One region of the Nocardiopsis sp. MT53 genome, then DNA from elsewhere that is predicted to be linked to it. Evidence: riboswitches for the same ligand, from Rfam matches in the RefSeq annotation. Region 1 holds a riboswitch; each other region holds the start of a gene.

What was found. Region 1 has a riboswitch for thiamine pyrophosphate ahead of thiD (bifunctional hydroxymethylpyrimidine kinase/phosphomethylpyrimidine kinase). Riboswitches for the same ligand answer to the same signal wherever they lie in the genome.
Region 2: it holds a riboswitch for thiamine pyrophosphate, as region 1 does, so the genes downstream of both, thiC (phosphomethylpyrimidine synthase ThiC) here and thiD (bifunctional hydroxymethylpyrimidine kinase/phosphomethylpyrimidine kinase) in region 1, are expected to answer to the same signal.
Region 3: it holds a riboswitch for thiamine pyrophosphate, as region 1 does, so the genes downstream of both, K1J57_RS03660 (ECF transporter S component) here and thiD (bifunctional hydroxymethylpyrimidine kinase/phosphomethylpyrimidine kinase) in region 1, are expected to answer to the same signal.
Region 4: it holds a riboswitch for thiamine pyrophosphate, as region 1 does, so the genes downstream of both, thiO (glycine oxidase ThiO) here and thiD (bifunctional hydroxymethylpyrimidine kinase/phosphomethylpyrimidine kinase) in region 1, are expected to answer to the same signal.

What each region holds. Positions count from the first base shown of each region.
Region 1 covers NZ_CP080599.1:405,211-412,223, reverse strand. The annotation lists gene K1J57_RS01740 (pyridoxal phosphate-dependent aminotransferase) at 1-308, shown strand, start outside; gene K1J57_RS01735 (glycosyltransferase family 1 protein) at 417-1,622, opposite strand; gene K1J57_RS01730 (DUF6457 domain-containing protein) at 1,847-2,104, shown strand; gene K1J57_RS01725 (sodium:alanine symporter family protein) at 2,324-3,745, shown strand; gene thiD (bifunctional hydroxymethylpyrimidine kinase/phosphomethylpyrimidine kinase) at 3,825-4,628, opposite strand; TPP riboswitch at 4,617-4,728, opposite strand; gene K1J57_RS01715 (DedA family protein) at 4,772-5,482, opposite strand; gene K1J57_RS01710 (acyl-CoA synthetase) at 5,908-7,013, opposite strand, start outside.
Region 2 covers NZ_CP080599.1:3,461,132-3,468,144, forward strand. The annotation lists gene K1J57_RS15455 (alpha-(1->3)-arabinofuranosyltransferase) at 1-2,851, shown strand, start outside; gene K1J57_RS15460 (DUF3068 domain-containing protein) at 2,848-3,876, shown strand; gene K1J57_RS15465 (SOS response-associated peptidase) at 3,887-4,744, shown strand; TPP riboswitch at 4,873-4,984, shown strand; gene thiC (phosphomethylpyrimidine synthase ThiC) at 4,978-6,663, shown strand.
Region 3 covers NZ_CP080599.1:865,440-872,452, forward strand. The annotation lists gene K1J57_RS03645 (enoyl-CoA hydratase/isomerase family protein) at 1-365, opposite strand, end outside; gene K1J57_RS03650 (energy-coupling factor transporter transmembrane protein EcfT) at 428-1,216, opposite strand; gene K1J57_RS03655 (ABC transporter ATP-binding protein) at 1,203-2,756, opposite strand; gene K1J57_RS03660 (ECF transporter S component) at 2,759-3,370, opposite strand; TPP riboswitch at 3,477-3,582, opposite strand; gene K1J57_RS03665 (transglycosylase domain-containing protein) at 3,740-5,857, opposite strand; gene K1J57_RS03670 (alpha-1,4-glucan--maltose-1-phosphate maltosyltransferase) at 6,608-7,013, shown strand, end outside.
Region 4 covers NZ_CP080599.1:4,263,436-4,270,448, forward strand. The annotation lists gene pknB (Stk1 family PASTA domain-containing Ser/Thr kinase) at 1-1,306, opposite strand, end outside; gene K1J57_RS19045 (thiazole synthase) at 1,826-2,584, opposite strand; gene thiS (sulfur carrier protein ThiS) at 2,599-2,814, opposite strand; gene thiO (glycine oxidase ThiO) at 2,820-4,010, opposite strand; TPP riboswitch at 4,044-4,153, opposite strand; gene K1J57_RS19060 (Rv2175c family DNA-binding protein) at 4,254-4,613, shown strand; gene thiE (thiamine phosphate synthase) at 4,690-5,355, shown strand; gene K1J57_RS19070 (ABC transporter permease) at 5,409-6,173, opposite strand; gene K1J57_RS19075 (ATP-binding cassette domain-containing protein) at 6,170-7,013, opposite strand, start outside.

The DNA.
Region 1 (7,013 bases):
ACGGCGTCACCACCGGGCCCGGGCTCACCGGGCTGCTGCTGGAGCGGTTCGGCATGGGCGTGCTGCCCGCCGCCGAGTTCGGGGAGGGGCCGCAGGCCCTGCGCATGCGGGTCGCCACCAGCCTGCTCTACGGGGACACCGAGGAGCGCCGCTACGCCGCGCTGGCCGCCACCGACCCGCTGGCGCTGCCCTGGATCCACGCCCACCTGGACCGGCTCGCCGAGGTGCTGGACGCTCTGACGGCCACCCCGGTGTCCGCGGTGGTGGCGCCGACGCTCGTGCGGGCGGCTGCCGAACCCGTCCACTGACCAGGGGAGAGAGGGGCGGACGGTGCCCTTCCCCGGGGGTCGGGTCAAGGGAGGGGCACCGTCGTCCGTGATGGTCGCGGGAGTGGGGAGGGGGAGGGCCGGGACCCCTCAGCGGGCGGGCAGCGCCGGGGACTCCCCGGCGGCCAGCTCGCGGCTGGGGGCCAGCACCGACCGGTAGTGGGCCAGCAGCTCGTCGCCCACCGCCTCCCAGGTGCGGTGCTCCACCGACGCCCGCGCCCGGCCCGCGAGGTCGGCGCGCAGGGCGCGGTTGTGGGCCAGCCGCCCCACCGCCACCCGCAGCTCGCGCACCGAGTCCGGGGCGTACAGCAGCCCGTTGACGCCGTCCTCCACCAGGTCCAGCGGGCCGCCCGCGGCCGGGGCGACCACCGGGACCCCCGAGGCCAGCGCCTCCTGGACCGTCTGGCAGAACGTCTCGTCGGCCCCGGTGTGCACGAACACGTCCAGGGAGGCGTACAGCCGGGACAGGTCGCCGCCGGTGCGCTGGCCGGTGAAGACCGCGCCGCGCAGGCGCCGCCGCAGCCGGGGCAGCTCCGGGCCGTCCCCGACCACGACCACCTTCACACCGCGCAGCTTCAGCACGTGTTCCAGCAGGTCGACGCGCTTGTCCTTGGCCAGCCGACCGACGTAGCCGATGATCGCCTCCCCGCCGGGGGCCAGCGCCCGGCGCAGCGCCCCGTCGCGGTGCTCCGGGCGGAAGCGGTCGGTGTCCACCCCCCGCCGCCACAGGGCCAGCCGGGGGAACCCGCGCGCGGACAGGGCCTCCATCGTCGCGGAGGAGGGCACCAGCGTGCGGTCCGCGGCGGCGTGGACGCGCCGCAGTCCCGACCACAGGTGCTCGTGCCCGGGCAGCCCGTACCTCCGGGCGAAGCCCGGCAGGTCGGTCTGGAACACCGCCACCGTCGGCAGCGCCCAGCGCCGGGCCGCCTCCACCGTGGCCAGGCCCATCAGGGCCGGCGAGGCCAGGTGCACCAGGTCCGGGGAGAACGAGCGGATGGCGGTGGTCAGGGTGCGGCGGGCGGGCAGGCCCAGGGCGAAGTCGCGGTACACGGGCAGCGGCACCGAGGGCGTGCGCACCACCGGGAAGCCCGCGTAACGGGTGGGGCCGTCGTGCCCCGGGGCCAGGACCAGCGCCTGGTGGCCCCGGGCGGCCAACAGGTCGGCGACCCGGCACACGGAGTTGGTCACCCCGTTCACCTGGGGCAGGAAGGACTCGGTCACGATGGCGACGCGCAGCGGGCGCTGCTTGTCGGCGGAGGCGGGGGTCGGGTCGCGGAAGGTGTCGAGGGGGGACATGCGGGCGGCTCCCAACGCCGGGGGGACGTGTCCTCGACGCTAGAAGGCGCGGGTGAACCCGGATGGGGCGCGGAGGGAACCGGACGCGTCGCGCGGGCGTGGGCTCACCGAGCGCGCGGTGACGGACCACGGACGGTGCCCCCGCACCCGGGTTGACCGCAGATGACCCGTCGGTGGCTAAGATCGCATCACGTGATCGAATCATTGCTCTGAGGAGTGGAACGGTGACTCTCGTGGAATGGGCCGATGAGGTCCGCGTCGCACTCGGGCTTCCGGAGACCGAGGCCATGGACCGCAAGGACGTGGACCGCGTCCTCGACCTCGCCAAGGACGCCGCGCACTCCGTCGCCCGCCCGGCGGCGCCGCTCACGGCCTACCTGCTCGGCATCGCCGTGGGCCACGGGGCCGACCCCGAGGCCGCGGCGCGGATGCTGGGCGAACTCGCCCGGAGCCGGGCCGGGGACGACGGGAGCGGCACGTGACACCGCCGAGGGGCGGAGAACGAGAGGGAGCCCGCCCCGGTTCCCGGTGAGACCGGCATGTCGAAGGTGTGTGACGTGTTCGTTACGCACCACTGCGATTCTTTGCCGATGACGCGAGGCCACCACCAGTGCCGACACGTCCACGAGGGCACCCGCCCCCCGCGCGCCGACACCCGCGGTGCCCTCGGCCCCATCCACTGACCGACAGGGAGATCCCCCGTGGACCAGCTCCTTGAAATGGCCGGCCTCATCAGCGGCATCATCTGGGGACCGTTCGTCCTCATCCCGCTGCTGTTCGCCGTCGGCCTTTTCCTCACCATCCGCCTGAACCTCCTCCAGCTCCTCAAGCTCCCGCACGCCCTGTGGCTGGCGCTCGTCCGGCGCAAGGAGGACGACTCCGTAGAGGGGGACATCTCCCACTACCAGGCGCTCAGCACGGCCCTCGCGGCCACCGTCGGCGTCGGCAACATCGCCGGCGCGGCGCTCGCCATCGGCATCGGCGGCCCCGGCGCCCTCTTCTGGATGTGGGTCGTCGGGTTCCTCGGCATGGCGACCAAGTACAGCGAGGCCCTGCTGGGTGTGAAGTTCCGCCGCGCCGACGCCAAGGGCGAGCAGAGCGGCGGCCCGATGTACTACCTCAAGTACGGCATCGGCGGGGGCTTCGGCACCGTCCTGGGCGTGCTCTTCGCCGTCTTCGGCGCGATCGCCGCCTTCGGCATCGGCAACGGCAGCCAGGCCAACACCGTCGCCCAGCAGATCAACAGCGTGACCGGGGTCGACACCTGGATCATCGGCCTCGTCCTCATGGTGCTGACCGCCGCGGTCATCCTCGGCGGCATCAAGAGCATCGGCCGGGTCGCCTCCGCGCTCGTGCCGATCATGATCATCGGCTACGTCGGCATCTGCCTGGCCGTGCTCGCCGCCAACTGGGCGCAGCTCCTGCCCGCGCTCCAGCTCGTGGTCACCGACGCCTTCACCGGCACCGCGGCCGCCGGCGGCTTCGCCGGCTCCACCGTGCTGATCGCCATCCAGATGGGCTTCGCGCGCGGCATCTTCTCCAACGAGTCGGGCCTGGGCACCGGCGGCATCGCCGCCGCCGCGGCCAAGACCCGGCAGCCGGTCCGCCAGGCCATGGTCTCCATGACCCAGACCTTCATCGACACCATCATCGTGGTCACCATGACCTGCATGGTCATCATCACCACCGGTGTCTGGCAGGGCGAGAACGCCGAGGACGGCTCCCTGCTCACCAGCCAGGCGATGACGCAGGGCCTGGAGGCCATCAGCCCGTCCCTGGCCCCCGCGGGCGCGGTGGTCGTGGCGATCTCCGTCGCGGTGTTCGCCTTCACGACCCTGCTCGGCTGGTCCTACTACGGCGACCGGTGCATCGAGTTCCTGGTGGGCCGGCGCTTCGTGCTGCCCTACCGGCTCCTGTTCATCGTCGTCGTGTTCGTCGGCTCCGTGGCCAGCCTGGACTCGGTGTGGCTGTTCAGCGACATCGCCAACGGCCTGATGGCGCTGCCCAACCTGGTGGGCCTGCTGGTGCTGTCGCCGCTCGTGGTGGCGGAGACCAGGAAGTTCTTCGCCCACCCGGACTGGAAGAACCCCGACGCCCTGATGGACGACGTCGTCAAGGGCTAGCCGCCACGGCACGCCGTGGAACGGGAAAAGGGGGACCGGCCGCTCGGGCCGGTCCCCCTCTCGCGTTCCCGTGCCCGGGTCACCACCAGGCGTGGAAGTGGTGGACGGGGCCCTGGCCGCCGCCCGCGTCGATCTCGTCGGCGCGGCGCAGGGCCTCGGTCAGGTAGGCCTTGGCGTCGGCCACGGCGGAGGCCGCGTCCGGGCGCTGCGGCAGCAGCGCCGCGATGGACGACGACAGGGTGCAGCCGGTGCCGTGGGTGTTGCGGGTGTCCACGCGGGGCGCGGAGAACTCCCGGTGCTCTCCGTCCCGGGACACCAGGACGTCCACGCTCTCCCCGCCCTCCAGGTGGCCGCCCTTGAGCAGCACCCGGCGCGGGCCCAGCTCCAGCAGGCGGCGGGCCTGGGCGCGCATCCCCTCCAGGTCCGTCGCCTCGTCCTCCTCCAGCAGGTCGGCGGCCTCGGGCAGGTTGGGGGTGATCAGGTCGGCGCGGGGCAGCAGCGCGGTGCGCAGCGCCTTGGTGGCCGAGGCCTCCAGCAGCCGGTCGCCGCTCTTGGCCACCATCACCGGGTCGACCACGACGTTGGGCAGCCCGTGCCGCCCGATCGCCTCGGCGACGGCCTCGGTGATCTCGGCGGTGCCGAGCATCCCGACCTTGACCGCGTGCACGGTCGCGTCGGAGAAGAGGGTGTCCATCTGGCGGACCACGAAGTCGGCGGGGACGGGGTGGACCCCGGTGACGCCCCGGGTGGACTGCGCGGTGAGCGCGGCGATCACGCTCATCCCGAACGTCCCGTGGGCGGAGAAGGCCTTGAGGTCGGCCTGGATCCCGGCGCCCCCGCTGGGGTCGCTGCCGGCGATGGACACGATGTTGTACGCGCTCATGGGCGTTCCTTCGCTAGTGCTAACTAGGGCAGGTTCGACGGGTGTGCTCTCAGCCGGGGCGCGGCCGGTCGGCCGCGCCCCGGCACCCCGCGCCGTGCGGACCCGGGAGGGTCCTTCGGTTGAGGATGCCGCCGGTGGGGCGGTCAGGCGGTGGGCGTGTTCTGCGCCCCGCGCGCCCGGACGATCTTGAGGACCCGGACCACCACGAACCACAGCAGCAGCAGGGCGATGACGACCAGCACGATGTTGCTGATCAGGCCGCTCCACTGGACCAGGATGGGCTTGATGGCCGGGCCGAAGACGAAGCCCAGGCCGATCCAGATGGTGTTCCACACGGCCGAGCCGATGACGGTGTAGAGGGAGAACTTCAGCAGCGGCATCCGCTCGATGCCGGCCGGGACGGAGATGAAGCTGCGGACCAGGGGCACGCACCGGCCCAGCAGGACGGCCATGCCGCCGAAGCGCTCGAAGAACTTCTCGGCCTTGTGGAAGTCGCCGATCTCCAGCAGCGGGGTCTTCTCGACCAGCCACATGGTGCGTTCGCGGCCCAGCAGCGCGCCGATCGCGTAGAAGCCCCAGGCGCCGACGAGGCAGCCGATGGTGGCCCACAGGATGGCGAGCCAGACGTTCATCTGGCCGTCGTAGGCGAGGAAGCCCGCGCCGGGCAGGACGGCCTCACTGGGCATCGGGGGGAAGAAGGTCTCGATGAACAGGGCCACGCCCACACCGGGCTCGCCCAGGGTCACCATGAGGTTCAGGACCCACCCGATGAACCCCTCGTACTCGTGGACGATCTCCTCCTCGACCGACGTGTTCATGGCCAGGGCCGACATCGTCCACAGATTCGCTGGCATCCGGGTTCCTCTTCTTCTTCGTGCTTTGCGGGCGGGTCTGGGGGAGGGGAAGGACTCCGCCGGTTCTGGGGAGGGGTGCGGACCGCTCTCACGCGGCCGGCAGGGGTGCCCGGTCCGTCACGGGTCCTTCGTCTGCTCGTGCGGGCGGGGTGGGACGGTCTCCCCGCTCAGGGGCGTCCTCGGCCTGCCTTCTCCTAAGGTACAAGCGGAAACGGTCGCTGTGGGCGGCCGCGGGGACGGGGTGCGGATTCCCCCACCCCGTGCCATCGGGGGCACCGGGGGAGGGAAGGGGCGGGGCGAACAGGCGTTTTGTCATCCACTGTTCGATTTTTCGGTCGTGCAGGGACGCCGCCGCTCAGAAGCCGAAAAAGAAGGAGTCCCACAGCACAGTGCTGCGGGACCCCGCATGGCCGGTTCCGGCCCCCTCAGACGCCTCCCCGGACCACCGACGACGCCCACCGGTAGTCCTGCTTGCCGACCGCGGTGCGCCGCACCCGGTCCACGAAGTGCACGGTCCGGGGCACCTTGAACCCGGCCAGCCGCACCCGGCAGAACGCCAGCAGGCCCGGCTCGTCCGGCGCCGCGCCCGCGGCCAGCGACACCAGCGCGGTGACGCGCTGCCCCAGCAGCTCGTCCGGGGCGGGCACCACGATGGCGTCCTCCACCGACGGGTGGGCCTTGAGCGCCGCCTCGACCTCCTCGGGGTACACCTTCTCGCCCGCCGTGTTGATGACGACGCTGCCGCGTCCCAGCAGCACGATCGACCCGTCGGCGGCCCGGGTGCCGAAGTCGCCCGACAGCGCCCAGCGGCGCCCCTCCGCATCGGTGGGGAACGTGCGCGCCGTGGCGATCGGGTCGTTGTAGTACCCCAGCGGGATCCGGCCGGTCCGCGCGATGCGGCCGACCGCCGCCGACCCCGGCGGCACCGGGCGCAGGTGCTCGTCCAGCACGGCGATGCTGCCGCCCATGGTGAAGCTGCGGCCGTCCCGGGAGCCGGTCAGCGGCTCCGCGCCGCCCTCGGCGTCCTGTCCGCCGGTCGCCGAACCGCACACCCCGGTCTCCGAGCCCCCGTAGGAGTCGGCCAGGGCGATGTCCTCGCGCCAGGCGCGCCACAGGCCGCGCACCGGCGGGGTCAGCGGTGTCCCGCCCGAGCGCACCGCGGACAGGTCCGGGCACAGGCCGGGCTCGGTGAGCAGGTGCCGGGCCAGCGGGCGGGCCATCGCGTCGCCCACCACCTGGAGCGTGTGCACGCCCTCCCGGTGGGCCAGCGCCACCACCCTCTCGGCGCGGAAGCTGCGGTCGGTGGACAGCACCACGCGCTTGCCGCACAGCAGCATGCTCAGCGCGTTCCACTGCCCGGCGGCGTGCATCAGCGGCCCCAGCACCAGCATGCGCTGGGGGAAGCAGGCGCGGGCGCGTTCGGCCACGTCGCGGGGGGAGCGGGCGCGCGGGGCGCCGGGGGAGCGGCGCTCGATCGCCGCCCGGAAGATGTCGGCCTGCCGCCACAGGACGCCCTTGGGGTAGCCGGTGG
Region 2 (7,013 bases), 3.1 Mb from region 1:
GCGCGGCTCGGCGGGACTCTCCGCCACCCTGGCCCGGATGGGCGTCACCCACCTGCTGGTCCGCAACGACCTCCAGCGCGTGGACAACCACGGCGGCTGGCCGGCCCGCGTCCACCAGGCGCTCGAAGCCTCGCCCGGCATCACGCCGGTGGCCGAGTTCGGGGCGCCCATGGGCTCCCTGGACCACCACTCCGCCTCGCAGTGGTTCGACCAGCCCTACCCGGCGCTGACGATCTACGAGGTGGAGGGCGCCGCCCCGACGGTGGGCGTGGTGCCCGCCGACGAGGCCGTCCGCGTCACCGGCGGCCCCGAGTCACTGCTGTACCTGGCCGAGCAGGGGCTGATCACCGACGACCGGCCGGTGCTGCTGGGCGACGACCCCGGCGCCGAGCAGGTGTCCGCGGAGGACACCATCGTCACCGACACCGCCCGCCGCCGTGAGGTCGTCTACCCCGACGTGCGCCGCAACGTGTCGGCCACCCTCACCGAGGACGAGGAGCTCGAACGCGACGTCCCCGCCCCCGACATCGCCGACCCGGCCTGGGAGGACTACACCGCCCACGCCGAGGACATCGGGATCGCGTCGGTGCGCGCCTCCTCCTCCGAGGCGGGGGCGGGCGCCCGCGCCGCCGACCGCGACCCCGGGCACGGGCCGCAGGCCGCGCTCGACGACGACCTCACCACCTCGTGGCGGTCCAGCGCGTTCACCGGCGCCCTGGGCGAGTGGATCGAGGTCGAGTTCGAGGAGCCCCAGGACCTCACCGGCCTGACGGTCGCGTTCGAGCAGTTCGCGAACGACCCGCCGCCCTCCCGGATCAGCGTCGTCACCGACACCGGCGAGGTGGACGTGCCGGTCTCCCAGACCGGCGACCCCCAGGAGGTCATGGTCCCGCCCGGGGCCACCACCACCCTGCGGCTCCGGGTGGAGGAGCTGGCCTGGGAGCCCGAGTACCGGTTCGGCACCCGGGTGGGCGTCACCTCCATCTCCGTGCCCGGCCTGGAGCCCGCCCGCACCCTGCGCGTGCCCGGCCCGGCCGACGCCGGGACCCTGCTGTTCACCGGTTCCACCGGCACCGCACCCGGGTGCATGGAGGGCTCCCACGTGTGGGTGTGCAACAGCGGCCTCCAGGTGCAGGGCGAGGACGCCCGCCGGCTGGACCGCACCTTCGGGTTGTCGGCGGCCGCGGCCGCCGCCCCGCACTCGGTGTCCGGCGAGGTCGTCCTCACCGACCCGCGCGAGGCCGAGAACGCGGCCAACCGCGCCGGGACGTACCCGTACGTCACCGCCTCCTCCACCGCAGTGCAGCACCCGGCGGCGATGGGCCGCGGCGCCCTGGACGACGACGGCAGCACCGTCTGGTACCCCGACCCCGAGGAGAAGCGCCCCTGGCTCGACATCGAGCTGGGCCGGCCGGTCGAGCTGAGCCACCTCACGGTGGACTTCCCGCGCGCCGACAGCGTGCTGCGCCCCATCAAGGTCACGGTCGAGGGCGGCGGCACCGTGCGCGAGGGGTGGCTGGACGGCAGCGGCCGGGTCGACTTCGCGCCGTTCACCGCCGACGCGGTGCGGATCACGTTCGAGCGCCCCGAGGGCCAGGCGCTGGAGATCGGCACCATCGCCCTGCCGGGCGTGGACCCGGTCGACCCGGTCCCCGACGGGGACGCGTCCACCGCCTGCGGCCTGGGCCCCACCCTGCGGGTCAACGGGCAGCGGGTGGAGACGCGGATCAGCGAGGGCACCCTGGCCGACCAGCTCACCGGCCGCCCGCTGCGCTACGAGAGCTGCACCGCCCTGGACCTGGTGGAGGGCGAGAACCGCATCGTCGTCGACCCCGGCAACCGGTACGAGGTCCGCTCCGCAGTGGTGGGCTCGGGGGAGTCGGTGGCCGAGCGCCCCGAGGTCTCCCTGACCGCCCCCGCGACCGTGCACGAGTGGGGTCCGGGGGAGCGCCGCTTCGACGTCGAGGCCGTGGACACCGACTCCTTCCTCGTCGTCAACGAGAACTACAACGAGGGCTGGCAGGCGCGCCTGGAGGGCGGGGAGGTGCTGGAGCCGGTCCGCCTGGAGGGGTGGAAGCAGGGCTGGCTGCTGCCGGCGGGCAGCGCGGGCACCGTGACCCTGACCTACACCCCCGACGCCGCCTACCACCGGGCCCTGATCGCGGGCGGTGTCCTGGCCGCCCTGCTGGTGGTCGCCGCCCTGTGGCCGCGCCGCCTGCTGCCGGGCGGCCGCGCCGGGGCCGCCGGGGCCCTGCGCGGAGCGCGCGCGCTGCCCGCGGCCGGGGCGGCCTGGCCGTCGCGGTGGTTCGTGCTCCCGCTGGGCCTGGCGTACGGGGTCTGGGTCGCCGGGGCGGTCGGCGCCGCCCTGGTCGGCGCCATCCTGCTGTGCATGTGGTGGCTGGGCCGCCGCGCGCCCGCCCGGCTCCGGCACGCCAAGCCGGGGAGCCCGTCCATGGGCGGGCGGCTCCTGCCCCGCCTGGCCGGACCGTGGCCGGTGGCGGTGTCGCTGGGACTGGCGGGCCTGGCGATGGCGGTGGGCACCCACCTGGCGGTCCACATGCCGTTCCACGACATCACCGACGTGGTGGGCCAGCCCTTGCGCGGCTGGGTCGCCCAGCTGCTGTGCCTGCCCGCCCTGGCCCGCCTGGTCCTGGCCCTGGGGCAGCGCCCCGACCCGTCCCGGGCCGACGCCCACCCGCGCGGGACGGGTGGCGCCCGCGGCGCGTCCGGCCCGCCGGGCCCGGGCCGGTCCCCGGACCGGCCCCGGGGCCGATCGTGGAACGGTGACGGCCCCGGCCCCGCCCCGGAGGCCGGCGGCCGGGAGAGCGACCACGAGGAGGCCCGCACATGAGCGCGGACGACACCGCGGGGCGGCGCGCCCTGCCCCGGGGCACGGTCCCGGCGGCGGTCGGCGCCTTCCTGCTGACCCTGGCCGCGATGCTGCCGCTGTACGTGTACGACCGGGTGGCGGTGCTGCCCGCCCAGGGCCGGTTCGAGATGACGATGGTCGCCGACGGCGCCGGGTACCTGGACACGTCCCGGTGGGCGTGGGTGGACGGGGTGCGGATCGTCCGCAACACGTCCGTCAGCGCCCAGGCCCACGGCCCGGACTGGTCGGCCTGGGAGATGTCGGTGGACACCGTCGCCGAGGGCGCGATGATCGACCACTGGAGCCGCCGGGCCATCGTCGACCGGGACACCGGCCGCGCCGTCAACTGCTGCGGCGAGCACGTGAACGGCGACCGGGCGGTCCGCCAGGCAGGGCTGGTGTTCTCCTGGCCCCCCGGGGTGGGGGAGGCCGACCACCCTTTCTACGACGCCGAGGTGCGGGCCGCGCCCGTCATGGAGTTCCAGGGGACCGACGAGGTCGCCGGGCTGACCGTGCGCCGCTACACCCAGGAGATCCCCGCGACCCAGGTGCCCGAGTCGGCCCGCGAGGTCCCCGCGTGGCTGTTCACCCCCGGCGCGGAGGGCACGGTCACCGCCGGCCGCTGGCTGGAGCTCACGCGCACCTACTGGGTGGAGCCGGTGTCCGGCACGGTCGTCAACGCCCACGAGGCGCGGCTGGAGACGCTGCGCCCGCAGAACGCCTCCGGCGAGGCGCACCTGCTCTACGCGGAACTGGGCCTGCGGGAGAACCAGATCGCGGGCCGCGCCGAGCAGGCCCGGGTGCGCTCCCTGCTGCTGCGCTCCCTGGACTCGTGGGCGCCCTGGGCCCTGGGCCCGGCCGGCGGCCTGCTGCTGGTCGCCGGGGGCGCGATCGCCCTGCGCGACCGCTCCCGGGACGCGGGCCGCGACGGCCGCGGGGGCGCGGAGGGGGCGGGAGCGCCCGCGGATTCGGATGTCACGGATGGGAAGCGGGTGCCGTCGGCGTAGGATCGGACGCATGTGCGGTCGTTATGCCCAGTCCAGGAACGTGCAGCAGCTCCGGCTCGACTTCGGCCTCCCGGAGGAGTCCCTGCCCGGCGAGGACGTGGACACCCGCGCCTGGCCGCCGCTGGAGGAGCTGGAGCCGGACTACAACATCTCGCCCGGCCGCCCGGTGTACGCCGTCCTCGGCCCGCCCCCGCAGGGCGGGGAGGAGGCCGAGCCCGGGCCGCGCTCCCTGCACACCCTGCGCTGGGGGCTGATCCCCTCCTGGGCCAAGGACCGCAACATCGGCTACCGGATGATCAACGCGCGCAGCGAGACCGTCGCCGACAAGCCCGCGTTCCGCACGGCGTTCCGGCGCCGCCGCTGCCTGCTGCCCGCCGACGCCTACTACGAGTGGCAGCTCGTCGGCAGGGACGGCACGGTCCAGGCCAGCACCTCGCCCGCCACCGACCCCGACCACAAGAAGCGCAAGGCCAAGGCGGACAAGAAGCCCTACTCCGTCCACTACCCCGGCGGCGGCGAGCCGCTGGCGATGGCCGGGATCTTCGAGCGCTGGCGCGACCCCGAGGCCCCCGAGGAGGACCCGGCGGGCTGGGTGTGGAGCTGCGCCGTCATCACCACCGAGGCCGCCCCCGCGCTCGCGCACATCCACGAGCGGATGCCCGTCATCGTGCCCCGGCAGGACTGGGCGGCGTGGCTGGACCCGGGCACCGGGCCCGACGAGCTGATGCACATCATGGCCGACACCCCGGCGGACCGGCTCGTCGCGGACGAGGTGTCCACCGACGTCAACACCATCAAGAACAACCGCCCCGACCTGCTCACGCCGCTGGCGGCCGGGTCGGGGCCGGAGCCGGACACCCTCTTCTGACCCCCGGGGTCCGCCTCCGGGGCTCTCTGCACCCCTGGACGGGACCGGGGTGTCCCTGTGTACAGTGTCCGGGGCCGCCCGTGAACGCGGGCGCGCCCGGGCACGGTCCGACCGTGCCCCACAACGGGATAACGCAACGCGGGAGCTCGCGCCATGGCGGGCTGAGAGGGCGGCTCAACGGTGTCGCCGACCGCAGAACCTGTTCGGGTAATTCCGACGTAGGGAGGCATGCCATGACGGCTTCGCAGAGCCGTGACACCGGTCCCACCACCGGGGAGCACCGGGTGACCACTGGTCCCATCATGGGATCATCCAAGGTCTACCGGGACATCGAGACCCCCGAGGGCTTCACCCTCCGGATCCCCGGGCGCCGGGTGGGACTCACCGACGGCGGCCATTTCGACCTGTACGACACCTCCGGCCCCTACACCGACGACACCGCACACATCGACGTCCGCGCCGGGCTGCCCGCCCTGCGCGGGGAGTGGATCCGCTCCCGCACCCCCGTCAACGGGGCCGACACCCAGCTCGCCCACGCCAAGGCCGGGACCATCACCCCCGAGATGAGGTTCGTGGCCGAGCGCGAGGGCCTGGACCCCGAGTTCGTCCGTTCCGAGGTGGCGGTGGGCCGGGCGGTCATCCCCGCCAACCGCCGCCACCCCGAGTCCGAGCCGATGGTCATCGGTAAGAACTTCCTGGTCAAGATCAACGCCAACATCGGCAACTCGGCCGTCACCTCCTCGGTGGAGGAGGAGGTCGAGAAGATGGTGTGGGCCACCCGCTGGGGCGCCGACACGATCATGGACCTGTCCACCGGCAAGCGCATCCACGAGACCCGCGAGCGCATCCTGCGCAACTCGCCCGTGCCGGTCGGCACCGTCCCCATCTACCAGGCGCTGGAGAAGGTCGACGGGGACCCGGCCCGGCTGTCCTGGGAGGTCTACCGCGACACGGTGATCGAGCAGTGCGAGCAGGGCGTGGACTACATGACCGTGCACGCGGGCGTCCTGCTGCGGTACGTGCCGCTCACCGCCCGCCGGGTCACCGGCATCGTCTCGCGCGGCGGCTCCATCATGGCCGCCTGGTGCCTGGCCCACCACCGGGAGAGCTTCCTGTACACCCACTTCGAGGAGCTGTGCGAGATCCTCCGGGAGTACGACGTCACGTTCTCGCTCGGCGACGGGCTGCGGCCCGGCTCCATCGCCGACGCCAACGACGAGGCCCAGTTCGCGGAGCTGCGCACCCTGGGCGAGCTCACCCACATCGCCCGCGCCCACGACGTGCAGGTGATGATCGAGGGCCCCGGGCACGTGCCCATGCACAGGATCGCGGAGAACGTGCGGCTGGAGGAGGAGCTGTGCGGTGAGGCGCCGTTCTACACCCTCGGCCCCCTGACCACCGACATCGCGCCGGGCTACGACCACATCACCTCGGCGATCGGCGCCGCCCAGATCGGGTGGTACGGCACCGCGATGCTCTGCTACGTCACCCCCAAGGAGCACCTGGGGCTGCCGGACCGCGACGACGTCAAGACCGGCGTCATCACCTACAAGCTCGCCGCCCACGCCGCCGACCTGGCCAAGGGGCACCCGCGGGCGCAGGAGTGGGACGACGAGCTGTCCAGGGCGCGGTTCGAGTTCCGGTGGAAGGACCAGTTCCACCTGTCGCTGGACCCGGAGACGGCGACGGCGTACCACGACGAGACGCTGCCCGCCGAGCCGGCCAAGACCGCGCACTTCTGCTCCATGTGCGGGCCCAAGTTCTGCTCGATGAAGATCACGCAGGACGTGCGCCGCTACGCGGCGGAGAACGGGCTGGACACGGTCGAGGCCATCCAGCGGGGGATGGCCGACAAGTCCGCCGAGTTCGGGGAGCAGGGCGGGCGGGTGTACCTGCCCCTCACCGAACGGTCCGGGTGACCCCGGGGCCCTGACGGCCCGGACGCGCACCGGGCGTCCCTGAACGGGCCGGCGGCACCGCCGCCGGCCCCCTCCCCGCTCGGCGCGGCCGTGCCGCCGACGGCCCTCGAGGGTCGGAGCCTTCGGTGCTGCGTCCAGGTCCTCGTCGACCGCCGGCCCCGACGGACGGCCCACGCCGCGCTTTCCCGTGGACGCCTCCTCCGGGCCTCTTCCCTTGGGCGCCTCCTCCGGGCCCCCGGAGCCCCCACGGCCCAGGGGAGCGTTCGGGGAGCGGGCGCCAGGGCGTGTTCGGCGGGTCGTTCCGGGTCGCGGCCGCGAGACCGCCTCTCGCCGCGCCGACCCTCCTGTGA
Region 3 (7,013 bases), 460 kb from region 1:
CGGAAGTCGGCGGCCAGCGCCAGCTCCAGGCCGCCGCCCAGGGCGTAGCCGGTGACGGCCGCGACCACGGGCTTGGGGATGCGCGCCACGGCGGTCAGCGCCTTCTGGAGGTCGCGGGCGTACTCCAGCATCTGCGCGTGGGTGCGCTCGGCCATCTCCTTGATGTCGGCCCCCGCCACGAAGAACCGCTCGCCGCCGTAGACCACGACCGCGCGGGCCGCCGGGTCGGCGGCGACCTGCGCGGCGGCCTCGGCGATCTCGGCGGTCAGTACCGCGTTGAGCGCGTTCACCTTGGGGCGGTCCAGCCGGATCACGGCGACCGCCGGGTGCTCGGGGTCGGTCTCCACGCGCACGAACTCGGCCACGTGCTCCACCTCTTCGCTTGTCGACGTCAGTGTCTGGGTCCCAGGGATTCCTATCACCCGGGTCACGAGAACAGCAGTACCAGGGTGCCCAGCCGGGCGGACAGCGTGTAGGCCGCCGCCAGCAGCAGCAACGCCCCGACCGGCAGCAGCGTGTCGGCGGTGCGCCAGCGGCTGTGCCGGGCGTGGCTGCGCCGTCCGGTGCCGAACGCGCGGGCGTCCATGGCGGTGGCCATGAGCGTCCCGGTGCGGATGGCCCGCACCAGCAACGCGAACATCCGCCCGAAGAACAGCGCGACCATCCGCGCCGGGTTGCGGCCCGCCTCCAGCCCGCGGGCCCGCCGGGCCAGGGTGATGGTGCGCCACTGGTCGGCCAGCAGCGGGACCAGCCGCAGCGCGGCCAGCACGCCCATGGCCGGGCGCTCGGGCACCCTCAGCCTCTGCACCAGGCCGTCGGCCATGTCGGTGGGGTCGCTCCCGGCGGCGGCGAGCAGCCCGGGCAGGGCGATGGCCAGCAGGCGCACCGCCGCCCCCACCGCCCCCTCCAGGCCCTCCTCGCCGTACAGGTAGTTGACCAGGCCGCTGGACAGGCCCATGAGGACGAACGGCCCGCCCAGGACCAGCAGGGTGCGCCGGTCCAGGCCGCTGAACGGCACCAGGGCCAGCACGCCCAGCAGCACCACGCCGCCGGTGACGGCGTCCACCGCCGGGACCAGGCCCAGGCCCAGGACCAGCGCGGCCAGCAGCTTGGCCGCGGGGTTGAACCGGGTCAGCCAGGTGCGGGCGCCGCCGTCCCCGGGCGCGTCGAAGGTCAGCGCGTCCGCGACCGGCGCGGCGGTCTCACGGTCGGCCACGGGTGCCCCCCTCCGCCGCGTCGGCGCGGCCCGTCTCCTCGGCCCGGCCGCCGGCGACCCGGATCCGCACGTCGGCCAGGCGGCGCAGCAGCAGCTCGTCGTGGGTGGCCATGACGACGGCGCGGCCCTCGGCCCGCAGTCCGCCGAGCAGTTCCACCAGCTCGGTCCAGGTCCGGGTGTCCTGGCCGAAGGTGGGCTCGTCCAGGACCAGCACGTCGGGGGCGTGCGAAGGGCCGGAACTCAGCGCGGTGGCGACCGAAAGCCGCCGTTTCTCTCCCCCGGACAGCGTGTACGGGTGCACGTCGGCCAGCGCGGTCAGCCGCAGGCGCTCCAGCAGCTCGCCGACCCACGCCTCGGTCTCCGCCTCGCCCCTCCCGGCGCGCAGCGGGGCGAACCTCAGCTCGTCCCGGACGGTGCCGGTGACGAACTGGTCCTCGGCGTGCTGGAACACGGTGCCCACGTGCCGGGCCAGCCTGCGTGCCGGCCAGCGCGCCAGCGGCCGCCGGTCGGCGTCGGCCAGCGGGCCGTGCGGGAGGACGGCGCCGCGGTGGGGCCGGGACAGCCCGGCCAGCAGGGTGAGCAGCGTGGACTTGCCGGCGCCGTTGGGCCCGGTCAGCGCGGTGGCGGTCCCGGCCCGCACCGCGACGTCCACGTCCTCCAGGACCGTGCGCCGGGGCGGGACGCGCACGCCCAGCCCGGGCGGGGTGCGGGCGTCCACCCCGGCGGCCCGCAGCAGCACCGGGCCGCCGGGGGCGGCTGCCAGGGAGGGGTCGGGCTCGTGCCCGGGCACCCACACGCCCTGCGCGGCCAGCGCGGCGCCGTGGGCGGCGAACACCTCGCGCGGCGGGCCGTCGGCGGCCACGCCGCCCCCGGCCTCCAGCACGACCACCCGGTCCACCAGGTCCACGACCTCGGCGACCCGGTGCTCCACCAGCACCATCGTCGCGGAGGTCCGCTCCAGCAGGCGGGCGAGCACCCCGCGCACGAGGGCGGCCCCGTCCGGGTCGAGGTTGGCGGTGGGCTCGTCGAGCAGCAGCAGGCGCGGGCGCATCGCCATCGCCCCGGCGATGACCAGGCGCTGCTTCTCGCCGCCCGACAGCGCACCGGTGGGGTGGCGCGGACCGTAGGGGAAACCGACGGCCTCCAGCGCCTCGCCCACCCGCTCGCGGATCTCCTCCGGCGGCACGCCCAGGTTCTCCGGGCCGAAGGCGACGTCGTCCCCGGCCCGGGCCATGACGATCTGCGACTCGGGGTCCTGGGCGACCAGCCCGACCTCGGCCCGGCCGCGGCGGGCCCGCTCCCCGTCCACCAGGAGCAGGCCCTCCTCCTCTCCGCCGATGGCGCCGTCGTCGCCGGTGAGCCCGGCCAGGGCGTGCAGCAGGGTGGACTTGCCGGTGCCGGAGGCGCCGAGCAGCAGCACCCGTTCACCGGGCCCGACGGCCAGGTCGACGCCCCGCAGGGTGTACGCGTCGCGGCCCGCGTGCCGCCATCCCCAGCCGGAGAGCTCGACGCGGGCGCCCGGGCGTCCTCGGTCGGCCACGGTCAGCCCTTGGCCGAGGCGAAGGGGGCCAGCGCGCCGGAGCGGGCCAGGGCGGTGGTGAGCAGGCGCGCGCCGACCCCGGCGATGACCGCGGCGCTGATCACCACGATGACCCCGTAGATCACCTGGTAGTGCAGCGGCCAGGTGACGTTGTAGGCGATGTTGTCGCGGATCGCCGGGGAGATCCCGGCGACGGCGGCGGCCAGGACGGCGACGCCCATGCCCCAGCGGCGGTAGCCGAAGGCCAGGAAGACCAGCTCGGGCAGGATGCCCTGGAGGGTGCCGTCGAGGAGGACCATGACCCCCCACTGGGTTCCCAGGACCGCCGACACCGAGGCGGCGGCGATCGAGGTCAGCAGGGCGGCGCCGGGCCTGCGGATGATGAGCCCGCCCAGGACGCCGGAGATCAGCCACATGCCGTAGACGGCCGCCTGCCCGGGCGGGAACGCCGCGAACAGCGGGGTGGTGATGGACCAGACGATGTTCCAGAGCCAGAACACGACGCCGACGGCGACGCCCAGCACGGCGGCGACGACGATGTCGACGGTGCGCCAGCCGCGTGCCCGCGACCTGATGTCGGCCCAGGTGCCACCGGGGGTGGTGTCGGTGCCCATTCGATGTGTCCCTTCGTCGGTGTGACGAGGGGCGGATACGGCCAAGAGCGGCACCGGGGCACTGCGGCGCCGGAAGCGGACCTCCGGCGCGCGAGACGCGCCACCGGTGGCGGTTCCCACGACTTCCTTCGCCGGCATTACCCGGATCAGGTGTGTAAGGGTCTGCGGACTCTCCGCACTCTCAGCGCTCACGCGCTCCCCTGTCGGTTCGCCACCATTATGCGCCATATGCCGGAGAAGGCCAGTCCTGCGCCGTCCCGTCTCACCTCCCGGGACGCCGCGGGGGCCGGCCCCGAACCGGGACCGGCCCCCGTCCCCTCCCCGGGGACTGCTCCGGAGGGCCCTCCCGGGCCCCTCCGCGCCTTGCGGTCAGGCGTCCTCGTCGCCCTCCTCCTTCTTCTTGGGCGGGGCCGCCGACGGGTCGCCGAAGCGGGGCGGCGACGGGGCGAAGGACTCCGCGGGCAGGTCGGCCGCGGCGCGGTTCATCGTGGCCTGCCAGATCGGCCCCGGCAGCGTGCCGCCGTAGACGATCCCGTAGTACCGGCCGCCGATCCACACCCCCTGGAGCGGGTTCTGCTCACCGCCCCGGATGTCGCCGACCACCACGGCCGAGGCCAGGTTGGGCGTGTACCCGGCGAACCAGGCGTAGGCCGCGCTGTCGGTGGTGCCGGTCTTGCCCGCGGCCGGGCGGCCGATGCCCAGGCCGTTCGCGGTGCCGCCCTTGAAGGTCTGCTGGAGCAGGTGGTTGACGCCGTCGGCCACGTGGGTCGGCACCGCCCCCTCCTCGCAGTGCGAGCGCATCCGGATCTCGCGGAAGTCCTCGTCGCCCTCGCGGCCGACGGTCACGGAGGACACCGGGCGCGGCTCGCAGTACTCGCCCCGCGCGGCGAAGGTGGCGTAGGCGTTGGCGACGGTGAGCGGGGAGACCTCCTGGTCGCCCAGGGTGAAGGAGCTCCACACGCCCAGCGGCTCGCCGTCGGCGCGGTGGATGCCGGTCCGCTCGGCCATCTCGGCGGTCTCGCACAGCCCCACCCGCCGCTGGAGCTGGGCGAAGTAGGTGTTCACCGACCCCTTGGTCCCGCTGATCATGTTGTGCGAGCCCGCGTCGCTCTCGCCCGCGTTGTTCACCTTCCACGTGGACATCGTCCCGCCCTCGCAGTTGGCCATCCCGCTCACGGAGACGCTCTTGGGCGAGTCGAAGCTGGTCCCGTACTTCAGCCCCTTGTCGAGCGCCGCGGCCAGGGTGAACGCCTTGAACGTGGACCCCGCCTGGTACCCGTGCGAGCCGCCGTCCTCATGGTCGACGGCCAGGTTGATGGAGGTCGTCCCGACCTCCTCCTCGTCGAACCCGTACCGCATGTTCTGGGCCATCGCCCGGACCTTGCCGGTCCCGGGCTCCACCAGTACCTGCGCGGCGAACTTGGTGGTGTCCCCCGGGGGCACCCGGGAGTCGATGGCCTCCTGCGCGGCCGCCTGCATCCCCGAGTCCAGGGTGGTGCGCACGGTGATGCCGCCGCGCCCGAGCAGGAACTCGCGCTCCGCGGGGTCCTCGGCCAGCTCCTCGGAGTCCTGGAGCCAGCGCATCACGTAGTCGCAGAAGAACGGCTGATCGCTGTGGTAGCAGCTGCCGCCGCGCGGCGTGGGGTCCAGCCGCAGGTCGGCCCCGCGGTACCGGTCGGCCTCCCCCTCGGACAGGTGGCCGGTGGCGACCATGCGGTCGAGCACCAGGTCGCGCCGTTCGGCGGCGGCCTCGGGGTTGGCCAGCGGGTCGTAGTAGGAGGGGGCGCGCACCAGGCCCACGAGGGTCGCCGCCTGGCCGGGGTCCAGCCGGTCCGCGGTGGTCGAGAAGTAGCGGCGGGCCGCGATCTCGATGCCGTGGGCGCCGGAGCCGAAGTAGGCGAGGTTGAGGTAGCCCTCCATGATCTCGTCCTTGCTCAGGCGGTCCTCGACGTCGATGGCGTAGCGCAGCTCGACGAGCTTGCGGACCAGGGTCCGCTCGCTGGCGCGCCGCACCCCCTCCTCGTCGGTGGCCTGCTCGATGAGCAGGTTCTTGACGTACTGCTGGGTGATGGTCGAGCCGCCCTGGGTGTCGCCCTGCGCGGTGCGCGTGGCGGCGCGCAGCAGGCCGCGCAGGTCGAGCCCGGCGTGTTCGTAGAACCGCTCGTCCTCGATCGCCATCAGCGCGGCCGGGACCCAGGGGCTGATGTCCGCCAGGCCGACGACCTCGCGTTCGCGCCGGGCCACCTCGGCGATGGGCTCGTGGTCGACGTCGGTGATGAGGACCCGCTCGGTCAGGCGGTGGATCTCCAGGTCGGCGGGCAGCGCCATGAACCCGGCCGCGGCGTCGCGGGCGGCCAGCCCCAGGCCGCCCGCCCAGGGCAGGATCAGCGCCGCGGTCAGCAGCCCCGCCAGCGCGCCCGTGCCCGCCAGCCCCAGGATCGTCCTGCGTCTCTCCTCCGGCCGGCCCTTCCGGTTCGGCTCCGTCACGTCGTCCCCCCAACGCCGTGTGGCCCCCGCCCGCGCTCGGCACGGGCGGGGCACTGCTGCGTCGACCACCCTCGCAGGGACGGGCCGCCACGGACGGCGCGGGATCGGGCGTGTCACTGAAACTCTTCATCAATCCATGGCAAAGCCAACAGATCGGACATCGCTCACGCCAGGTGCACTACTCAACGAAACGGGCATTTCAATTTCTCGACATCGAGACGAAACGAAGCCGCACGGCACGGCCCGCCGCACCGATGCACCGGATCCTGGACTAGCCGACTTCCGTGGATCATTCCGACACACGGGCATGTCCGCAATAAGGTCGGACCCCTCCTCCGGGCATTTGGTCATCCCTACCCATCCGCCACACCCCTGCAACATGACCGATGAGTTTTCCGACTTTTCACCACAGAGAATGGCAGAACAACCAGAGAGGCCCCCGAAACACGTGTCTCTTTCTGACCGATTTGCGTAGTTTACGCAGGTGAAACCAGTCAAATACCAGCAGAAAGCCCCTACGGCCAGTGTGACGAGGATCACATAAATTATCCGGCCCTGGCACTCCGCCAAACCACACGAGAGGGCACACGATAGAGAGCGGAGGGCACCGAAGCCGCAATCCGGACAGAATCCGATCCGGGCCCTTCATTAACTCCGTCTTGCCTCGGATTAACTCTGGGTTATTTCTGCCCGACGTCGCCCGAAGCGCCTCCCCGAAACGCCCGAACCACGACAATTACGGTGTAGCCAGTGATCGGACGCCTGCCCATCCTCGACATCTCTCCGGACAACGATCTCGGCCCGGTGAAAGCGGTTCCCGGTGAACGCTTCACCGTCGGCGCGACGGTCATCCGCGAAGGGCACGACTCCCTCTCCGCGGGTGTGGTCGTCTATTCGCCCAAGGGCCGCCGGGAACGCCTCGTGCGCATGAGCGAGCGCGCCCCCGGGACCGACCGCCACGAGGCGGAGATCTCCCTCCCCGCCGAGGGGAAGTGGTCCTTCGCCATCGAGGCCTGGAGCGACCCCTTCGCCACCTGGCACCACGCCGCCGAGGTCAAGCTCCCCCTGGACCAGGACACCGACCTGGTGCTGGAGGAGGGGGCCCGGCTGCTGTCCCGGGCCGCCCGCCGCGTTCCCCGCAGGCCCCTGCTCGCCC
Region 4 (7,013 bases), 3.3 Mb from region 1:
GGGAGAGCCGCTCGCCGGCCTCGGGGTCCACCGCGCCGACGGTTCCCGCGGTCTCGTCGCTGTAGACGGCCTCGTCGGCCACCAGGCACTTCAGGCCCGCGTCGCGCACGGCGGCGCAGGCGGCCTCCTGCTCGGCGCCGACGACCTCGGGCACCTCCTCGAACCGCCCGACCAGGAACCACCACCCGGCGACGAACACGATCAGGGCCAGGGCCGCGGCGCCCGCGCCCAGCAGCACCCCGCGGCGCCGGCCCGGGGGACCGTCCCCGGGGTAGTCGTCCGCGTAGTCGTCGTCATCGTCGTAGGGGGCGCCCGGGCCCATCTCCACGATCATGGTGGCGTTCTCGGTCCCGGGCCCGGCCCCGCCCGCGATGAGCTGCGGGGCGGTGACGGCCGCCGTCGCGGCGGCCGCCGGGGCGACCGGGGGCAGCGGGCCGCCCGTCTCCGGGGTCTGCGGCAGCCGGTGCAGCACCTCCAGCACCTTGGCCAGGAACTGCCCGGCGTTGCCCGGCCGGTAGCGGGGGTCGCGCTCGGTGGCCTTGGTGACCAGGGCGTCCACCTCCGGCGGCAGGCCCGGCAGGAAGTGCGAGGGACGCGGGACGTCCTCGTTGACGTGCTGGTAGGCGATCGCGATGGGCGTCTCGCCGGTGTGCGGCTGGCTGCCGGTGAGCAGTTCGTAGAGCATGATCCCGGCCGCGTACACGTCGGTGCGCGCGTCGGCGGTGCCCCGCTCGATCTGCTCCGGCGCCAGGTAGGCGGCGGTGCCCATGAGCGTCCCGGTGCGGGTCAGGCCCTGGGTGGACTGCTCCACCGCGCGCGCCAGGCCGAAGTCGGCGACCTTGATCCGGCCGTCCTCGGTGATGAGCACGTTCTCGGGCTTGATGTCGCGGTGCACCATGCCGGCCTGGTGGGCGGCGCCCAGCGCGGCCAGCACCGGCGCCATCACCTGGAGCGCGTCGCGGGCGGACAGCCGCCCCCGCTCCTTGAGCAGGGCGCGCAGGGTGCGCCCCGGCACGTACTCCATCGCCAGGAACACGTGCCCCCGGTCCTCGCCCTGGTCGAAGACCTGGACGACGTTGGGGTGGGAGAGCTTGGCGACGGAGTGCGCCTCGTTGATGAAGCGCTGGACGAAGGTGGGGTCCTGGGCCAGCGAAGGGTGCATGACCTTCAACGCCAGCCGGCGGTCCAGCCTCAGGTCGTGGGCGACGTAGACGGTCGCCATCCCGCCTCCGGCGATCCTGGACTCTACGAAGTAGCGTTGGTCCAGAGTGGCGCCCACGAGCGGGTCGGAAGTCGTCATGTCCACGGCGGAGTAGTGTCCTTGCTGCGGGGAGCGCGGGCTGTCGCGGTCGGTGGCGCGTACCCGACACCGGGTGTCGAACCGACACGATAGCGGAAGCCCGTCCCGGGTCTGCCCCGCGGTTCACGGCCGCGCCGCCCCTGCTCCACGGGGGGTGGGACGCGCGGTCCTGGGTCGTCCTGGGGTGCGCCGGGCCCCGCTTCCGGGCGGTGCGCACCCCTCTTCACGGTAGGGGATGGGGGCAACGCCGCGGTGCCGCCGCACCGGCGGCCTTCCCGATGGCCACCGGTCAGTGCTCTGAACAGCGATGACGCCGTGTGCGGCCGGGTCGGTGCGGTGCGCTCCGGCCTGAGCCGGACCGCCGGTCGGTGACCGCGTCCCCCGTGTATCTTCGTCGCTCGCCGAGCGCATTCGGTTCCGGATCGCTCGCATGATCACGGAAGGGACCCGGTCCCCACGTGTTCGAGGTCTCTTCCGGCGGGCCCCGCCTCCGCCGGAGGCGGGGCCCGCGCGCCGGGGTTCCGCTCAGTCGGCGGCCGGGGAGGAGGCGCGGGCGTGCCGCCGCACGGGGATGCGCCCCGCCAGCCGGGCGGCGCGCCCGGCGCGGACCGCGTCGCGCATCGCCCGGGCCATGAGCACCGGGTCCTCGGCGCGGGTCACCGCGCTGGCCAGCAGCACCGCGTCGCAGCCCAGCTCCATGGCCAGGGCGGCGTCGCTGGCGGTGCCGATCCCGGCGTCCACGATCACGGGGACCCCGGCCTGCTCCACGATCAGCTCCAGGTTGTGCGGGTTGCGGATGCCCAGCCCCGAGCCGATCGGCGCGGCCAGCGGCATCACCGCCGCGCAGCCGACCTGCTCCAGCCGGCGGGCCAGCACCGGGTCGTCGTTGGTGTAGGGCAGCACGGTGAACCCCTCGTCCACCAGCCGCTCGGCGGCCTCCAGCAGCTCCACCGGGTCGGGCAGCAGCGTGTGCTCGTCCGCCACGACCTCCAGCTTCACCCAGTCGGTGTCCAGCGCCTCCCGGCCCAGCCGGGCGGTGCGCACCGCGTCGGCCGCGGTGAAGCACCCGGCGGTGTTGGGCAGCGGGCGGATCCCGTTGCGCTCCAGCACGTCCCAGACCGAGCCGCGGGCGCCCGGGGTGACCCGGCGCATGGCCACGGTGGTCAGCTCGGTGCCGGAGACGGTCAGGGCCTCCTCCAGGACCTCCAGCGAGGGCGCGCCGCCGGTGCCGGTGATGAGCCGGGACCCGAAGGAGACCCCGGCGATGACCAGGGGGTCGTCGATGTGCTCGGTCACGGTCAGCCCCCCTGGACGGCGGTGAGGACGTCGACGCGGTCGCCCGCGCCCAGCCGGGTCCCGGCCCAGGCGGCGCGGCGCACCACCTCGTCGTTGACGGCGACGGCGATGCCGCCGGGGATGGCGCCGCCGTCGGCGGCGGTCAGGTCGCGCACGATCTCCTCGACCGTGGTGGTGTCGGCGGCCTCGCGGCGGTCGCCGTTGACGATCAGCTCCACAACTCTCACTTCCACGTCGTCTCGCCTGCGCGGTCGGCGGCGAACCGCTCCGCGTACTCGGGCAGGGTCCCGGTGGCCAGGGCACGGGCCATGACCTCGCCGGTGACCGGGGTCAGCAGCACCCCGTGCCGGAAGTGCCCCCCGGCCAGGTGCAGGCCGGGGACCCGGGTGGGGCCCAGCAGGGGTTCGTTGTCCGGGGAGCCGGGGCGCAGGCCCACGCAGGTCTCGGTGACCTCCAGCTCGGTCACGCCGGGGACCAGCTCGCGGGCGTCCCGGAGCACCTGCCACAGCCCGCCCGCGGTCAGGGAGGTGTCGTAGCCCAGCTCCTCCTGGGTGGCGCCGATGACGATCTCGCCGTCGGCGCGCGGCACCAGGTAGACGGGGAAGCCCCGGACCAGGCCGCGCACCGTCCGCTCCACGAGGGGCGGCTCCCCGGCGGGCACCCGCGTGCGCAGCAGCTGCCCCTTGACCGGGCGCAGCGGCGGCACGACGGGCTCGGGCAGGTCGATCCGGTCGCTCCAGCACCCGGCGGCGACCACCACCTGGTCGGCGGGCAGCTCCCGGCCGTCGTCCAGGACCGCGCCCAGTCGGGCGCCCCCGGCGCCGGGCGAGCGCACGGCCGTGACACGCCCGCGGACCTCCGCGGCCCCGGCGCGCTCCCCGGCCACCGCCAGGGCGCGCAGCAGCAGGCGCGGGTCCACCGAGTGGTCCTGTGGGGCGAGCACGCCACCGCGCACCGCGGGGGCCAGCATCGGCTCCAGCCGCCGGCACTCCCGACCGCTCAGGCGCTCGGTCTCCACCCCCAGGCGCTTCTGGAGGTCGTGCAGGCGGTCCAGGACCGCCATGTCGTCGGCGTCGAAGCCGACCAGCAGTGTTCCGGTGGTGCGGTAGCCGACGCCGAGCCCGCTCGCGGCCTCCAGTTCGGCGACGAAGTCCGGGTACAGGGAGGCCGACCGGATGCCGAACTCCATGAGGGGCTCCTCGCCGAACACCGCCTCGGTGGCCGGCGTGAGCATGCCCGCCGCGACGGTGGACGCGGCCCGGGCGCCGGCCGGGTCGGTGACGGGGTCGGGTTCGACCAGGGTGACCCGGTGTCCGTCCTGTGCCGCCCGCCAGGCGGTCACGCGGCCGGCCAGGCCGCCGCCGACCACGACGACGCCGTGGCCGCCCTCCGGCCCCCCAGAGGTAGGACGAATCGTGTCGGGGCGCCGTTCGGTCTCAGGGGTGCGCACGGTGCTGCCTCCGCTCCCTTCGCCGGCATGATCCGGATCAGGTTCGTGCGGTCGGGGGCGGCAGCCCCCCTCTCAGCCGGGTCCACCCGGCTCCCGCGGGACGTCTGTGTTCGCCCCACATACTACGGCCCCCGGATCCGGGGGCCGGAGCCGGTGTCCGCGGCGTGCGTGGTGTCCGCGGGACCGGGCCTGTGGCAGATTGGTGGGGTGACATCTAGCGATACCAATCTCGACACCCTGGTCGGCGAGTGGCTGACCCTCAAGGAGGCGGCCGCGCCTCTGGGCGTGAGCCCGAACCGCATCAAGACGCTCATCCGCGAGAACCGGCTCATGGGCGTGGTCCGCGGCGGCGAACTCTCGATCCCGGCCGCCTTCGTCGACGGTGACGACCTCGTGAAGGGGCTGCCCGGTACCCTGGTCCTGCTCAGCGACGCGGGCTACTCCACGGAGGAGGCGCTGCGCTGGCTCTTCACACCGGACGACACGCTGCCCGGGACCCCGATCCAGGCGATGCGCGAGAACCGGGGCACCGAGGTGCGCCGCCGCGCCCAGAGCCTGGCCTTCTGACGCCCCTGCCGGGGTGGGCGCGCCCGCGTCGCCCGCCCCCTTGGGCCCGCCGGGGCCAGGGCCTAGGCTGGTGGGCGTGAGGACCAGCCACGGAACCAGCCTGCGCAAGCGCCTGGACGCATCCCTTCTGTACCTGTGCACCGACGCCCGCCGCGAGCGCGGCGATCTCGCCGAGTTCGCCGACGCCGCGCTGTCCGGGGGAGTGGACATCGTCCAGCTCCGGGACAAGGGCCTGGAGGCGCGCGAGGAGCTCGCGGCCCTGGAGGTGCTGCGGGAGGCGTGCGAACGCCACGGCGCCCTGCTCGCGGTCAACGACCGCGCCGACATCGCCCGCGCGGTGCGCGCCGACGTGCTCCACCTGGGGCAGCGCGACCTGCCGGTGCCCATGGCCCGCGACGTCATCGGGGCCGATCCGCTGATCGGGCGCTCCAACAACGACATCGACACCGCCCGGGCCTGTGCCGAGGAGCCGGGCAGCGACTACTTCTGCGTGGGCCCGGTCTGGGCCACGCCCACCAAGCCGGGCCGCCCGGCGGCCGGGACCGGACTGGTGGAGCGGGCGGCCGCCCTGGGCACCGACCGCCCCTGGTTCGCGATCGGCGGCATCGACCTCGACAACGTCGACCGGGTCCTGGACGCCGGCGCACGCCGGATCGTGGTGGTGCGCGCCGTCACCGAGGCCGAGGACCCGGCGGCCGCGGCCGCGGCCCTGCGCGACCGCGTCGCGGCCCGGCAGGGCTGAGAGCGGGCGGCCCCGATCCCACCGGACCGGGGCCGCCGCCGTACCCGGAGGAGTCAGCGCCGCCCGGCGGCCCGCCGGAACAGCCACCCGGTGAGCGCGGCCCCCGCCAGGCCCAGGCCCGCCAGCCACAGCAGTGCGGCGGCGGCGTGGTCGCCGGGCGCGGTGCCCGAGGTGAGCGCGCGCAGGGTCTCGGTCACCGGTGTGACGGGCTGGTGCGCGGCCACCCCGTGCAGGAACCCCGGCAGCCCCTCCAGCGGAACGAACGCCGTGGACAGGTAGGGCGGGAACAGGGCGACGAACGCGAACGTGGCGGCGGTGTCGGGGCCGCCGGAGGCCAGTCCCCAGGCGGCGGCCAGCACGGTCAGCACCGTGATGTACCCGGCCAGCAGCGCGGCGGCGCCCAGCCACTCCAGGGGACCGGCCTGCGGACGGAAGCCCAGGGCCACCGCCACCGCCAGGACGACCGCCGTGGACAGCAGGTTGCGCAGCACGCTCGCCGCCACGTGGCCGGTGATGACGGCCGAGGCCCGAACCGGCATGGTCCGCAGCCGCCGCACCACCCCCTTGGACAGGTCGGCGTGCACGGCCGTCGCGGTCATCGCCGCCCCGAAGCCGGCGCACAGCAGCATCACGCCCGGGGTGACGTACTCCACGTAGGGACCGCCCGCCATGTCCTGCACGGCGGTCCCGAAGACGGTGACGAACAGCAGCATGATCGCGACCGGGGCCACCACCGCGGTGACGGTCCCGTCGGGGTTGCGCAGGGAGTGGACCAGGCCGCGCCCGGTCATGACCCGTTCGGCGCGCAGGAGGCTCACGGTCGTCCGCCCCCGTCCCCGGTCAGGGCGAGGAACACGTCGTCCATGCCGGGCGTGCGCACCTCCACGCGGGCGACGGCGATCCCGGCCCGGTGCCGTTCGTCGAGCACGCGCCGCAGCCGGTCGGCGGTGCCGTCGCCGGGGACCCGTTCGGTGCCGCCGTCGGCCAGGGAGAGCTCGATCCACTCCCCGCCCACACGGCGCTTGAGCTCCGCGGCCGTCCCCTCCGCGACGATCCGGCCGCGGTCGAGCACGGCGATCCGGTCGGCCAGCACGTCGGCCTCCTCCAGGTACTGGGTGGTGAGCAGGACGGTGGTCCCGTCGGCGGCCAGGTCGCCGACCGTGCGCCACAGGGCCCGCCTGCTGCGGGTGTCCATGCCGGTGGTGGGCTCGTCCAGGAACACGACCGAGGGCGAGCCGGTCAGGCCCGCCGCCAGGTCCAGGCGCCGCCGCATGCCGCCGGAGTACTCGGCGACCCTCCGGTCGGCCGCGCCGACCAGGTCGAAGCGCTCCAGCAGTTCCGCCGCCCGGTCCCGGGCGGCGCGGCGCCCCGCGCCCAGCAGCCGGGCGACCATGACCAGGTTCTCCCGGCCGGTGAGCTCCTCGTCGACGGTCGCGTACTGGCCCGTGGCGCTGATCTCGCGGCGCACCCGCCGGGCCCTGCGCACCACGTCCAGGCCGAGCACCTCGGCGGTGCCCGCGTCGGGGCGGACCAGGGTGGTCAGCACGTCGATCAGGGTGGTCTTGCCCGCCCCGTTGGGCCCCAGCAGCGCGAAGACGCCTCCCGCGGGCACCTCTAGGTCGACGCCGACGAGGACCTCGTGTCCGCCATAGCTCTTG